Linked DNA regions of Sinorhizobium fredii USDA 257. The protein of the gene in region 2 interacts with the protein of the main gene of each other region in a pairwise test. Links are inferred from orthologs where the notes say so. Each region holds a gene or a part of one and is shown on either strand. Other genes may lie near its edges. The genes, in order: leuS and ligA.

The links.
Region 1: the proteins of ligA (region 2) and leuS interact in binary tests that used the Escherichia coli proteins (3 or more experiments, as listed by UniProt). The link is inferred for Sinorhizobium fredii USDA 257 from one-to-one orthologs.

The regions. Positions count from the first base shown.
Region 1 is NC_018000.1:6,088,227-6,095,547, reverse strand. The notes cover bases 1,871-5,016. They hold leuS (leucine--tRNA ligase), read right to left. Parts: upstream 4,702-5,016; coding sequence 2,071-4,701; downstream 1,871-2,070. Other genes in these bases: USDA257_RS28530 (YggS family pyridoxal phosphate-dependent enzyme), read left to right, coding at 4,914-5,016; lptE (LPS assembly lipoprotein LptE), read right to left, coding at 1,871-2,084. In the rest of the region: USDA257_RS28550 (ParB/RepB/Spo0J family partition protein), read left to right, coding at 1-165; holA (DNA polymerase III subunit delta), read right to left, coding at 506-1,540; more of lptE, read right to left, coding at 1,554-1,870; more of USDA257_RS28530, read left to right, coding at 5,017-5,573; USDA257_RS28525 (AMP-binding protein), read left to right, coding at 5,725-7,321.
Region 2 is NC_018000.1:4,655,530-4,662,695, forward strand. The notes cover bases 1,947-4,937. They hold ligA (NAD-dependent DNA ligase LigA), read right to left. Parts: upstream 4,524-4,937; coding sequence 2,370-4,523; downstream 1,947-2,369. Other genes in these bases: USDA257_RS21850 (VOC family protein), read left to right, coding at 1,947-2,261; recN (DNA repair protein RecN), read right to left, coding at 4,692-4,937. Also shown: panB (3-methyl-2-oxobutanoate hydroxymethyltransferase), read right to left, coding at 1-609; panC (pantoate--beta-alanine ligase), read right to left, coding at 612-1,487; more of USDA257_RS21850, read left to right, coding at 1,857-1,946; more of recN, read right to left, coding at 4,938-6,365; USDA257_RS21865 (outer membrane protein assembly factor BamD), read right to left, coding at 6,401-7,166. UniProt on the Escherichia coli protein: DNA ligase that catalyzes the formation of phosphodiester linkages between 5'-phosphoryl and 3'-hydroxyl groups in double-stranded DNA using NAD as a coenzyme and as the energy source for the reaction.

The DNA.
Region 1 (7,321 bases), 1.4 Mb from region 2 along the record:
CGCGATGAGAAGGATGCCGATACGCTGGCGCTGGAACGCACCCTGTCGGACAGCTTGGGGTTAGAGGTGACCGTCAGCCATAGGGCATCCGGAGGGCATCTGCGGATCGCCTATAAGACCCTCGATCAGCTCGAAGAGATTTGCCGGCTACTCGAGCGACGTTAGGGGCTGGGTTTCATAAGCTCCTTCCAAACCCCTCCCCAAAAGGGAGGGACTTGCGATGCCGCACTGCATCCGCCAAATCTCGGCGGTTTCGCGGGCTCCCACGTTGGAGTCATCTCGGCTGCACGGCTCCGATTTTTGCCTGCTGCACAAAATGCAGCGGTCGGAATGGGCTCGTGGTTGCGGGGTGCACTTACCGCCTCCCCGTTGTGGGCCCCTTATGGCAGGCCTTGGGGAGGGGAAAACCACAGGCGGATCCTAGTCGAGATCAGTGGCAACTAGCTGCTTCGAACACTCTCGCTCGGATTTATCGAGAGGCCCGCCAACGCTGTGGGAACACCGATCACCGCTTTGCCGACTGTATCGCGATCGCAAGGAGATTCTGCAGCACCATACTCTCTTCCAGGCTCTGTCGCGCGCGGCTCTGGTAAATTGTTGCCTGGAGCCGTCCCAGTTCACGCCGGATCGCCGGCGTGGTCCAGTGCTTGAGCGCCGCCTCGACAATCGGCTTGCGGCGGAAATGAAGGCCGCGGCCGAGGCTTGCAACCACCTGGCTCGCCGACTGGCGGCTTGTGTCCATCTCGGCGCGCATCGCATCCAGTTGCTGAAACTGCCTGAGGCAGCCCTGGAGCACCAGGAAGGGCGGCGTTTTCGAGGTGGTGATCTTCTTCATGGCGTGCAGCAGTGCATCGACGTCGCCCTGCAGCACCGCGTCCACCGCGTCGTCGACGGAAATGGCGCTGGCGTCGCCGACAATGGCGAGGACGTCCTCTTCGTCGACCATATCCTTGCCACGGCAATAGAGTGCGAGCTTCCGCACCTCGTTCCGCGAGGCCATGCGGTCGCCGCCGAGCGCTTCGAGTAGACGCTCGCGTGCCGCCGGGCTTATGCGCAGATCCGCCTCCGAAAGTTCCTTGTCGACGAGAGCATGCAGGCTGCGGGCGTCGTCGCTGTAGCAGGCGATGGAGGCGACGGCCCGCGACGATTCGCCAATCTTCCTGAGCGCCGCGCCCTTCTTGAGGTCGCCCGCCTCGATGATCAGCGTGCTCCCGGGCGGTGGCGTGTCGGCAAGAATCTGCAAGGCTTCGCCGATCGCCTTCTCGCTCGAGGCTCCGCGGATCCAGACGAGTTTATCGCCGCCGAAAAGCCCGATGGCATTGACTTCGTCGAGCACCCTGCCGGCGCCCTGCTGCAACTCCGTTGCATCAAGCTTGACGACGGCAAAGGGGTCATCGAGAGCGACGCCGCAGCGGCCGGCAAGCTGGGCGGCACGCTCGGAAACGAGGCCACGGTCGGGGCCGTAGAGCAGGAAAAGGCGGTAGTTCGACGCGCCTCGGTTGAGGAAGCTGTCGAATTCGTGCGATTTGACCTCGCTCATCCGAATACCGGCGTCAGCGGCCGAGAGCGGCGGCGATATCAGCCCCGATGAGTTCCGCCAGTTCCTTGGCGGCGCGATTCTCGGCGTCGCGAACGGCGCGAACCTTTGCGAATTCCTGTTCCGGGAAATCGGCGAGCGCGACCGCCGAGCGATAGCCCGCCTTCACCGTCTCGCCTGTTGCCGTCCTCGTCAGATTGTAGTCTGCCTTGACGACGATGCGGCCGGCGTTCGCCCGGTCCTCCGCATCGTCGTAAAGCACACCCATCGTCCGGTGCGAAACATTGAGGGCGAGATGATACTGCGGGTTGACCGGCTCGCCCTGGCCACCCGAGGCCAGGAAGATCAATGCATTGCGGACTTCCTGCTCGACGCGATCGTCCGCTTCCGCGATCTCGATGGAGGCAAGCGCCACAGAGGTCGCACCGGTCGGACCGTCGGAATAGAGCGGACGGACCTGGCAGCCGGCCAGCGCCGTCAGCAGTAACGTGCCGGCAAGCACGCCCAGGAACCGGAGACGAAGGCCAGCTTTCTCAGACGACGACATTGACGATCCTTTGCGGCACGACAATAATTTTCTTCGGGCTGCCGCCGTTGAGCGCCGCTTTTACGGCGTCAAGTGCGAGGACGGCGCTTTCGATCGCACTCTGATCTGCGTCGCGCGCGATTGTCAAATCGGCGCGTTTCTTGCCGTTGATCTGCACCGGCAAGGTGATTTCGTTCTCGACGACGAGCGCCGGGTCGAAGGCCGGCCATGATCTCTCGGCGATCAGCCCCGCGCCGCCGATCTCGCGCCAGCACTCTTCGGCGAGATGCGGCATCATCGGCGCGATCAGGTCGATCAGGATCGTCGTGGCGTCCTTGACAGCGGCGGTGACGGCCGGGTCGGCCTTGCCCGCGGCAACCTGCGCGAGCGGCGCGGCCAGCACGTTGACGAGCTCATAAATCCGCGCCACGGCCTTGTTGAAGGCAAGTTTGTCGTAGTCAGCCTCGACTGCGCGCAGAGTGCGATGGGCGGCCTGCGATATCGCCATGCCCTCGCCTTCCTTAGCCGGCGAGGCATTTACGCCGCGCAGGTTTTCGGCAGCCTCGCCGACTAGGCGCCAGACGCGCTGGACGAAGCGGTGGGCGCCCTCGACGCCCGCCTCGGACCAGATCACGTCGCGGTCCGGCGGCGAATCGGAGAGCACGAAGAAGCGTGCCGTGTCGGCGCCATAGGAGCCGATGATGTCGTCCGGATCGACGACGTTCTTCCTGGACTTCGACATCTTCTCGATCGAGCCGATGGCGATTTCCTCGCCGGTTTCGACGAGCAGCGCGCGGCGGCGGCCGTCGATCTCTTCGATGCGGACTTCCGCGGGCGTGATCCATTCGCGCTGCGCGCCTTCGCCGCGGCTATAGGTCTCGTGCACCACCATGCCCTGCGTGAACAGCCCCTTGAAGGGCTCGTCCAGTGCCACGTGGCCGGTCGCCTTCATCGCCCGGGTGAAGAAGCGCGAATAAAGCAGATGCAGGATCGCGTGCTCGATGCCGCCGATATACTGATCTACCGGGAGCCAGTGATTGGCAACCTTCGGATCGGTCGGATTGTCCTCCCAGGGCGCCGTGAAACGCGTGAAATACCAGGAGGAATCGACGAAGGTATCCATCGTGTCGGTTTCCCGGCGCGCGTCCTTGCCGCATTCGGGGCAGGCCACATGCCGCCACGTCGGGTGCCGGTCGAGCGGGTTGCCGGGCTTGTCGAAGGTGACGTCCGGCGGCAGGACCACGGGCAGATCGGTCTTCGGCACCGGAACGACGCCGCAATCCTCGCAATGGATGACCGGGATCGGGCAACCCCAATAACGCTGCCTGGAGATTCCCCAGTCGCGCAGGCGGAAATTCACCTTGCGTTCGGCGCGCGGGGCGCCGTTCAGCGTCTCCTTCTCGAGCTTCGAGGCGACGGCCTCGAAGGCCTCTTCCGTGGGAAGCCCGTCGAGGAAGCGCGAGTTGATCATGACCCCGTCGCCGACATAGGCCTCGTCCTCGATCGTGAAGCTTGCCGGATCGGCATCCTTCGGCATCACGACGGGCACGACCGGCAGGTCGTATTTGCGGGCGAAATCAAGGTCACGCTGGTCGCCGGAGGGGCAGCCGAAAATCGCGCCCGTGCCGTAGTCCATCAGCACGAAATTGGCGACATAGACGGGCAGCTCCCAATCCGGGTCGAACGGATGCCTGGCGCGGATGCCGGTATCCACCCCCTTCTTCTCGGCCGTCTCGAGGGCGGCGAGCGATGTTCCGGCGCGCCGGCATTCCTCACAGAAGGCGTCGATCGCCGCATTGTTGGCAGCGGCTTCCCTGGCGAGCGGATGGTCGGCGGAGATCGCCAGGAACGAGGCGCCGAACAGCGTGTCGGGACGCGTGGTATAGACGGTCAGCTCCCTGCTGTCGCCGGGAACCGTCGCCGGATCAAGTTCCCACCGCAGAGCCAAGCCCTCGGAGCGGCCAATCCAGTTTTTCTGCATCAGCCGCACCTTTTCCGGCCACTGATCCAGACCATCGAGCGCGTCGAGCAGATCCTGACTGAAATCGGTGATGCGGAAGAACCATTGCGTCAGCTCGCGCTGTTCGACCAGCGCTCCCGAGCGCCAGCCACGGCCGTCGATTACCTGTTCGTTGGCGAGCACGGTGTTGTCGACCGGGTCCCAATTGACCTTCGATTGCCTGCGGTAGACCAGGCCCTTTTCCAGGAAATCGAGGAAGAGATGCTGCTGGCGCTGATAATAGGCCGGATCACAGGTGGCGAATTCGCGGCTCCAATCGAGCGACAGGCCCATGACCTTGAGCTGCGCCTTCATCGAGGCGATGTTCTGGTAGGTCCAGCTGGCCGGATGCACGCCGCGTTCCATGGCGGCGTTCTCGGCCGGCATGCCGAAGGCATCCCAGCCCATCGGATGCAGCACGTTGAAGCCGCGGGCGCGCTTGTAACGGGCTACGACGTCGCCCATCGTATAGTTGCGCACGTGGCCCATGTGGATCCGCCCGGACGGATAGGGGAACATCTCGAGCACGTAATATTTTTCACGTGGATCGTCGTTGCTGGTCTCGAAGACCTTGCCTGCGTCCCATTCCTGCTGCCAGCGCGGTTCGGCATCACGCGGATTATATCGTTCGGTAGCCATGTCTTTGTCGATGTTCCGGAAATTTTGCGGCGTCCAAAGCGCCCTCGTAATAGCTGGCCTGACCTTCATCATGAAACCGCCGGACCGTCAAGTTTTCAGGGCCAGGACACGGCACTTTGGCCCATTCGGCGGCCATTACCGTCGCCGGGCTTGGCAAGTGTCGCAAGTTTCAATAATCCGCATGTGAGCCTCGACACCGCAAGGAGCGCAGAATGGACGTACAGCAACGATTGGGCGATGTCCTGAGCCGGATTCGCGCCAGCGAAAGGGCGGCGAAGCGGGCTGAAGGCGTCGTCACGCTCGTCGCCGTCTCGAAGACCTTCGACGCAGAGGCGATCCGACCGGTGATCGCTGCCGGCCAGCGGGTATTCGGTGAAAATCGCGTCCAGGAAGCACAAGGCAAGTGGCCGGAGCTCAAGCGCGAGACGCCCAATGTCGAACTGCACCTGATCGGCCCGCTGCAGTCCAACAAGGCGGCCGACGCCGTCGCGCTCTTCGATGTAATCGAAACGATCGATCGAGAGAAGATCGCCCGCGTCGTCGCCGCCGAGATGGAGCGGCAGGGCCGCAAGCCGCGGCTTTATGTGCAGGTCAATACCGGTCTCGAGCCGCAGAAGGCGGGCATAGCACCGGAGGCGACCGTCGCGTTCATCGATCTCTGCCGCCTGGAGCTTGGCCTCGATGTCGAGGGCCTGATGTGCATTCCCCCTCTCGATGAGAATCCGGGTCCGCATTTCGCCCTGCTTGCGAAACTCGCGGCCAAGTGCGGTCTCACCAAGATCTCCATGGGCATGTCCGGCGATTTCGAAACGGCCATCGCTTTCGGCGCCAGCAGCGTCCGGGTCGGCTCGGCGATCTTCGGCGCGCGCTGATTGGCAGAGCTTGGAGAGCGGCAGAGAGCCGCACTCGTCTCGATTCCGACCATTACCCTTTCGTCGGGCTTTCCCTTTGCCTCCACGGGCTTATCCTCCAGCACAGAGGAGTCGGGCCATCCGTCCGGAAGGTCAGTGGAGGAGAACGGAAATGGCAAGTCGCTATTCCGATGTGTATGCCGCATGGAAAGCCGATCCGCAGGGCTTCTGGTCCGAAGCCGCGGAGGCGATCGACTGGGTCGAAAGGCCGCGGCGGATCTTCGACGCCGAGCGTGGGCCTTACGGGCACTGGTTTCCGGATGGCGTCACCAACACCTGTTACAATTGCCTCGACCGCCATGTCGAGGCGGGCCGCGGTGAGCAGACGGCGTTCATCTACGATAGTCCCGTCACCGGCAGGACCGAAAAGATCACCTATGCGGCGCTGCTCGCCGACGTAAAGGCAATGGCGGCGGTCTATGGAAAGCTCGGTATCGACAAGGGCGACCGGATCATCATCTATATGCCGATGATCCCTGAAGCCGCGATCGCCATGCTGGCGGCGGCGCGGATCGGCGCGGTCCATTCGGTCGTCTTCGGCGGCTTTGCCGCCAATGAGCTCGCCGTCCGGATCGATGATTGCCAGGCCAGGCTCGTCGTTTCGGCAAGCTGCGGGCTGGAGCCCGGCCGCACCGTCGCCTACAAGCCGCTGCTCGATCAGGCGATCGAGATCGCCAGCAACAAGCCCGCCCACTGCCTCATCTTCCAGCGCGACATGCTGGCCGCCGAGATGGTGCCCGGTCGTGATCTCGATTTCGCCGATGCTCTGGCGGCTGCCAGGGAGGCCGGCGATGAAGCACCCTGTGCAGCGATCGCCTCCACCGATCCGCTCTATGTCCTTTACACCTCCGGAACCACCGGCCAGCCGAAGGGCGTCGTGCGCGACAATGGCGGCCACATGGTCGCGTTGAAATGGTCGATGGAGAATTTCTTCGGCGTCCGGCCTGGCGAGGTCTTCTGGGCGGCATCCGACATCGGTTGGGTCGTCGGGCACTCCTATATCGTCTACGGACCGCTCCTCAATGGCAGCACCTCGATCCTGTTCGAAGGCAAGCCGGTCGGGACCCCCGACCCGGGCACCTATTGGCGAATCATCGCCGAGCACGGCGTCGCCGTCATGTTCACCGCCCCGACAGCGCTGCGTGCGATCCGTAAGGAGGATCCGGAAGCCTCCCATGTGGCGCGTTATGACCTGTCGCGCTTCCGCGCCCTCTATCTTGCCGGCGAACGCGCCGATCCGGACACGATCCGCTGGGCCGAGCGGGCACTCGGGGTACCGGTCATCGATCACTGGTGGCAGACGGAGACCGGCTGGCCGGTCGCCGGCAACCCGCTGGGCCTCGGCTTGCTGCCGGTCAAATACGGATCGCCCGCCGTTCCCCTCCCCGGTTATGACGTGCAGGTCGTCGATGATGCCGGTCATCCGGTCGAGGCGGGGACGCTCGGCAATGTCGTGGTCAAGCTGCCGCTGCCGCCCGGCTGCCTGCCGACGCTCTGGATGGCCGACGACCGGTTTCGGGCCGCCTATCTCGAGGAATATCCCGGATACTACAAGACGGCCGACGCCGGCTATATCGACGAGGACGGCTATGTCTTCATCATGGCGCGTACCGACGACATCATCAACGTTGCGGGGCATCGGCTTTCGACGGGGGCTATGGAGGAGGTCTGCGTCAGTCATCCGGACGTCGCCGAATGCGCCGTGATCG
Region 2 (7,166 bases):
ACAACGCAGGGTCGCGGTGATCTCGCGGGCGACCGGTTCCACGGTACCCTCGACCACGATTGCAAAAGCGCCGGCGTCGTCGATCGCCTTGGCATCGCGTCGGATCTTCGCCACTTCCTTCTCGTTGCGTCCGACGGAGCGATAGCCGCCTGTGGTGTTGACCAGTTGCGGCATCAGCCCGACATGGCCAAGCACCGGAATGCCGCGGCTGACGAGGAAATCGACCGTCTCAGCCATTTCTGCCCCGCCCTCGAGCTTGACCGCGCTGCAACCGGTTTCCTTCAGGATGCGTGCGGAAGTGCGGAAGGCCTGCTCCTTCGATTCCTGATAGGATCCGAACGGAAGGTCGATGACGACGCAAGCGCGCTCAGAGCCGCGCATCACCGCCTGGCCGTGGGCGATCATCATGTCCAGCGTGACGCCGACGGTCGTGTCGAGACCGTAGAGCACCATGCCGAGCGAATCGCCGACGAGCAGGAAATCCACATGCGGGTCGAGCAGCCGCGCGATCGGCGTCGTATAGGCGGTGAGGCTGACGATCGGCCGTTCACCCTTCAAGGCTTCGATACTGGCGGGGCTGAGCCGCCGCTTCGTGGTCTGGACGCTCATTCTCAGGCAACCTTTGCAAAACGGGCGGATTTCGGAGCGATGACGCGATTGTCGAGCAGCTTCGTCGCGCCGAAGCGGACGAAGAGCAGGAGCAGCACCGGCTTTTCGCCGATCTCGCTGACCGGCTCAAGCGATTGCGGATCGCGGAGTGCCACGACCTCAGGTCGCGCCAACGGCTCGCTCGATAGGAATTCGGTGACGCCCTTCTCGACAGCCGCCGGATCGGTGACGCCGCTGGCGATCAACCGCTCGGCCTCGTCCAGCGCCTTCGGCACGATCGCGGCGGCCTGGCGCTGATCCGCAGTGAGATAGACGTTGCGTGAAGAACAGGCGAGCCCGTCGGCTTCGCGCACGGTCGGCACGCCGATGACGGTAACAGGCTGAGCGAGATCCTCGACCATCCTGCGGATAATCTGGAGCTGCTGGAAATCCTTCTCGCCGAAATAGGCGCGATCCGGCTGGACTATATTGAAGAGCTTGGTGACCACCGTCGCAACGCCGGCGAAATGCCCGGGGCGCACCGAGCCTTCCAGCTCGGAGCCGAGCTTCGGAAGGTCGACGACGGTTTCCATCGGATGCGGATACATATCGGCAACACCCGGAGCGAAAAGAAAATCGACGCCGCCTTCGGACAGCATCGCCTCGTCGCGGGCGAGATCGCGCGGATATTTGGCGAGATCCTCATTCGGGCCGAACTGCAGCGGATTGACAAAAATGCTGGCGACGATCACGTCGTTCTCATCGCGGGCGCGGCGCACCAGTTCCATGTGGCCGACATGAAGATAGCCCATGGTGGGAACAAGGCCGATCGATTTACCGCCGCGCCGGTGCTCTGCAAGGGCTGCGCGCAACTCGGCGATGATGGTTATGGTCTTCATCTCCGGACCCTCCAATCCGCCGGGACGGGAAAGAAACGTCCCGTTTCGCTGATATGGCGAGCGGCCAGCCCCGCGAAAAGGCAATTGCACAAATTTTGGCTGCAAGGTCTATCTTGTGCAGCGCAAAAACACAAATGGAAATGGTGCGAAGGGGGATCGCCGAGAGGGACAGCAGGTCGATTGCCGGCGGCCTGCCTTGGAGCAGTGGATATTATCCTCGCTTCGTAATTACACGCCGATGCCGGACCGATCTCGATGCTTGACAGTCGGTGCCGGGACGCCAGTTAGATCTCACTTCCGCCTGTCGGCCGGCGAGGTCGTGTTTCGTCCTTGTCGGCAGAGACCAACATCAGTCACGAGGAGCACCCCATGCGCATGATTTTCGTCAATCTGCCGGTCAAGGACCTGAAAGCCTCCCGGGCATTCTTCTCCTCCCTCGGCTTCACCTTCAACGAGCAGTTCTCGGATGACTCGGCCGCCTGCATGGTCATCGACGACAACATCTTCGCCATGCTTCTGACCGAGCCGCGCTTCCGCGACTTCATCATCGGTGAGATCAGCGACACGGCGAGGGCCACGGAAGTTATCACCGCGCTTTCCGCCGGGAGCCGGGCCGAATGCGACGAAATGTTCGACAAGGCGATCGCCGCCGGCGGCAAGCCGTGGAAGCCGGCGATCGACTACGGATCAATGTACGGCGTGAGCTTCCAGGATCCCGACGGCCATGTCTGGGAGTTCATGTGGATGGATATGTCGGCGCAACAACAGGGCTGATCAGCCGAGTATTTTCGTCAGAGGACAGTTGGATCCAGCCGAGGGCATAGTACTCAAGCGGCGCGTCTGCGCCATGGAGCGCTGCCACACCTAATTGAAAGCCCGGAGTTAACCACCAATCAGCGCCAGCCACTCGTCCTCGTCCATGGTCTGGATGCCGAGTTCGCGGGCCTTATCGAGCTTCGAGCCGGCGCCGGGGCCGGCCACCACGATATCGGTCTTCTTCGAGACCGAGCCCGCCACCTTGGCGCCGAGGCTTTCCGCCTTCGCCTTGGCCTCGTCGCGCGTCATCTTTTCGAGCGAGCCGGTGAAGACCACCGTCTTGCCGGCGACGGGGCTGTCCGTTGTGACTCGCGTTTCGGCACTTTCCGGCGTCACCTCTTCGAGCAGGTCGGAGACGACCTTGAGATTGCGCGGCTCCTTGTAGAATTCGACGATGGCGCGGGCGACGACCTCGCCGATCCCCTCGATGCTATTGAGCTCGTTCCAGGCGTCGCCGACGAGGCTCCCCGCCTCGACCATCGCCGCGCCGAAATGTTCATAGCTGCCATAGGAACGCGCGAGCAGTTTGGCCGTCGTCTCGCCGACATGGCGAATGCCGAGCGCGTAGATGAAGCGGTGGAGCGCGATCGAGCGGCGGGCATTGATCGCCTCATAGAGTTTCCTGACGCTGACCTTGCCGAAACCCTCGATGTTTTCGAGCTTGGCCAGCGACGCCTCCTGCCGGCGCTCCAGCGTGAAGATGTCGGGCGCGGTGCGGATCGACAGCGCCGAATCCTCGCTTTCGAAGAAGAATTCGATCTGCTTCGATCCAAGCCCCTCGATGTCGAAGGCGTGGCGCGAGACGAAATGCTTCAGGTGCTCGACGGCCTGGGCCCGGCAGACGAAGCCGCCGGTGCAGCGGCGCACCGCGTCCACCTTTCCGGTCTTCTCGTTGATGTCGCGCACCGCATGGCTGCCGCAGACCGGGCATGTGGTCGGGAACCTGTAGGGCTCCGCCGCCTCCGGCCGCTCGTCCATCACCACGTCGACGATCTGCGGGATGACGTCCCCTGCCCGCTGGACGATGACCATGTCGCCGATGCGGATATCGCGCCGCTCACGGATCGGCTCGCCGCTGTTGCCGACGCCACGGATATAGTCCTCATTGTGAAGCGTCGCATTGGTGACGACGACTCCCCCCACTGTGATCGGCTCCAGCCGCGCAACCGGAGTCAACGCACCGGTGCGGCCGACCTGGATGTCGATGCCCCTGAGCCGCGTGAAGGCCTGTTCGGCCGGGAACTTGTGCGCCGTCGCCCAGCGTGGGCTCCGTGAGCGGAAACCGAGGCGCGCCTGCAGATCGAGCCGGTCGACCTTGTAGACGACGCCGTCAATATCGTAGTCGAGATCCGGCCGCTCGCGCTCGATGTGGTGATAGTGCTCGAGCAGTTCGTCGGCCGAGGATATTCGCTGCATCAGCGGATTGACCGGGAAGCCCCAGGCTTTGAACGTCTCGACCATGCCGAACTGCGTATCGGCCGGCATGGCCGACATCTCCCCCCAGGCATAGGCGAAAAAGCGCAGCTTGCGGCTCGCCGTCACCTTGGCATCGAGCTGCCGCAGCGACCCGGACGCAGTGTTGCGCGGATTGACATAGAGCGGCCTGGCCTGCGCCGCCATCTCCGCATTGAGCGCAGCAAAATCGGATTTCGCCATATAGATCTCGCCGCGGACCTCGACGACATCGGGCGCATCGGCCGGCAATGTCTGCGGGATCATCCGGATCGTGCGGATATTGGCGGTGACGTTCTCGCCCGTCGTACCGTCGCCGCGCGTTGCCGCCGTCACCAGCCGCCGGTTCTCGTAGCGCAGCGACATGGAAAGCCCATCGATCTTCGGCTCGGCCGTAAAGGCAATGGAATGGTCCGGCAGCTTGCCCAGGAAGCGGTAAATGCCGGCGACGAAATCGCGGGCGTCCTCATCGGAAAAGGTGTTGTCGAGCGACAGCATCGCCCGGGCGTGGACGACGGGCTTGAAGGTCAGCGACGGGGCCGCACCGATCTTCCTCGAAGGGCTGTCATCGCGAATCAGCGCCGGAAAGTGTGCCTCGATCGCGTCATTGCGGCGCTTCAGCGCATCGTAGTCCGCGTCCGAAATTTCCGGCGCATCCTGCCCGTGATACAGCGCATCGTGGCGCGCAAGTTCCGCCGCAAGGAAGGTGAGTTCCTCCGCTGCTTCGACTTCGGTCAGTTGCTCGACGGGCTTCTTCTCATTCAGCATGGATGGCGACTCCGGATCTGCGAGTCGTTTTTACTGCATGATTCCTCAAATCGGAATCAATTTGAGGAGAAAATCATCCAGCAATTCAAAGTGCTACGGCGAGCTTTGCGCGCCTGAAAGACGCGCGGCGCCGTAGAGTAAACCTGCGCGAAAGAAAGGTGGTTGCGGTCAGCCGTTGCCCGCCAGCAACCGCGCTGCCGCCGCCCTCGCCTCCTCGGTGATCGAGGCGCCGGCGAGCATGCGGGCGATTTCCTCGGTGCGCGCCTCGTCGTCCATGCGGGCGACGCGGGTGGCGATCATTTCGGCCCTTTGCGCCGACGGCCCCTTCGAGATCAGCAGATGTGTCGCGGCGCGCGCGGCAACCTGGGGTGCGTGGGTGACGGAAAGCACCTGAACGGTCTTCGAAAGCCGCTTCAGCCGCTGGCCGATGGCATCGGCAACGGCGCCGCCGACGCCGGTGTCGATTTCATCAAAAACAAGCGTCGGCGCCGAACCGCGATCGGCGAGCGCCACCTTCAGCGCCAGGAGGAAACGCGAAAGCTCGCCGCCCGAAGCGACCTTCATGATCGGCCCCGGCCGCGTGCCGGGATTGGTCTGAACATGGAACTCGACGACATCGATGCCCTCCGCCGACGGCGAGTTGGAATCGCTGGCGACCTCGACCATGAAACGGGCGCGCTCGAGCTTCAATGCTGGCAGCTCTTCCATGACGGCGGCCGAGAGCGCGGTCGCCGTGTTGTGGCGCTTTTCCGAAACAGCGCGTGCCGCCGCGTCGAAGGCCGCTTTGGCGGCGGCCACTTGCACTTCGAGCTGTTTCAGTTTCTCCTCGCCGGCGTCGAGATCCGCAAGCTCCGCGATCATCCTAACGGCAAGCGCCGGCAGTTCGGTGACGGGCACCGAATATTTGCGGCTGGCGGCGCGCAGCGCGAAAAGCCGCTCCTCGACGCGCTCCAGTTCCTTCGGGTCGAATTCCGTGTCGCGCAGCGCCCGTTCCACCGCCATCTGCGCGTCGGAGAGCTGGTTCAGCGCCCCGTCCAGAAGCTCGACGGTCTCTTCCAGCAAGCCCGGCGCCTCGTGGCTCTTGCGTTCGAGGCGCCGCACCAGGGAGGCGATCAGCGGCACCGGCGAAGCGTTGCCGTTCAGGAATTCGGATGCTTCGCTGATGTCGCCGGCGATACGCTCGACCTTCATCATGCGTGCCCGGCTTTCGGCGAGTTCCTCCTCCTCGCCATCCCTTGGCGCCAGCGCCTCCAGTTCCTCGACGGAGGAGCGCAGATAGTCCGCCTCCCGTGCTGCCGCCTCGACGCGCTCGCGGTGCTTCCTCAGCCCCCGCTCGGCGTCTCGCCAGGCGCGATAAAGCGTCCCGACCTCTTGCGCCGCCTCGGTGGTCCCGCCGAAGGCATCAAGCAGCGCGCGGTGCGCGTCGATGTCGACAAGCGCCCGATCATCGTGCTGGCCATGAATTTCGACGAGCACCTGTCCGGCCTGGCGCATCAATTGCACGCTCACCGGCTGGTCGTTGACGAAGGCCTTGGTGCGGCCGTCCGCCGACTGCACCCGGCGGAAGATCAGGTCGCCGTCATCGTCGATGCCGTTTTCGCGCAGCAGAAGCCGCGCCGCATGACCGGGCGGGACGTCGAAGACGGCAGTCACCTGCCCCCTCTCCTCGCCATGGCGCACGAGCGAACCGTCACCGCGGCCGCCAAGCGCCAGCGACAGGCTGTCGAGAAGAATGGATTTGCCCGCGCCGGTTTCGCCGGTCAGCACCGAGAGCCCCGCGTCGAAGCTGAGGTCAAGCCGTTCGATCAGGACGATATCGCGGATCGAGAGCTGGGCGAGCATCCGGTGTCATATCTTCCTTGGCAGCGCTGAGACAGTCAGGCGCCGATGAGTTTCTTGCCCGCCCGCGCGATCCAGGACGTGCCGCTTTCGCGCGGTTCAAGACCGCCCGACTGCAGCAGCTTATAGGAATCGGCGTACCACTGGCTGTCCGGGTAGTTGTGCCCGAGAACCGCTGCCGCCGTCTGGGCTTCTGCCGTCACGCCCATGGCGAAATAGCCCTCGACGAGACGCGCCAGCGCTTCCTCGACCTGGTTGGTGTTTGGATACTGCTCGACGACGACGCGGAAACGCGAGATGGCGGCAAGATATTCCTTGCGCTCGAGGTAGTAGCGGCCGACCTGCATCTCCTTGCCGGCGAGCTGGTCGCGGGCGAAGCGGATCTTGGCCTGCGCGTCGTCGACATATTCGGAGTCCGGATACTTGTCGACGACCACCTGCATCGCGTCGATCGCCTTCTGGGCCGGCTTCTGGTCCTGCGTCACTGCCGGAATCTGCTTCGTGTAGGCGAGGCCCTGGATATATTGTGCATAGGCCGCGTCTTCCGACTGAGGATAGAGGTTCAGATAACGGCTGGTCGAGTTGATGGCGTCCTGATACTGGCCGTTGCGGTAGGCGACGAAGGCGTTCATCACCAGCGCCTTGCGGGCGTATTCGGAGAACGGATGCTGTTTGTCGATGGCGTCGAATTTGCGCCCCGCTTCCGTCGTCTTGCCGGCGTTCAGGTTGGCGAGGCCCTGGTTATACAGCACTTCCGGCGGATCGGTTTCCGCGGTGAGCTTGGTGATATCGATATCCGGGTCG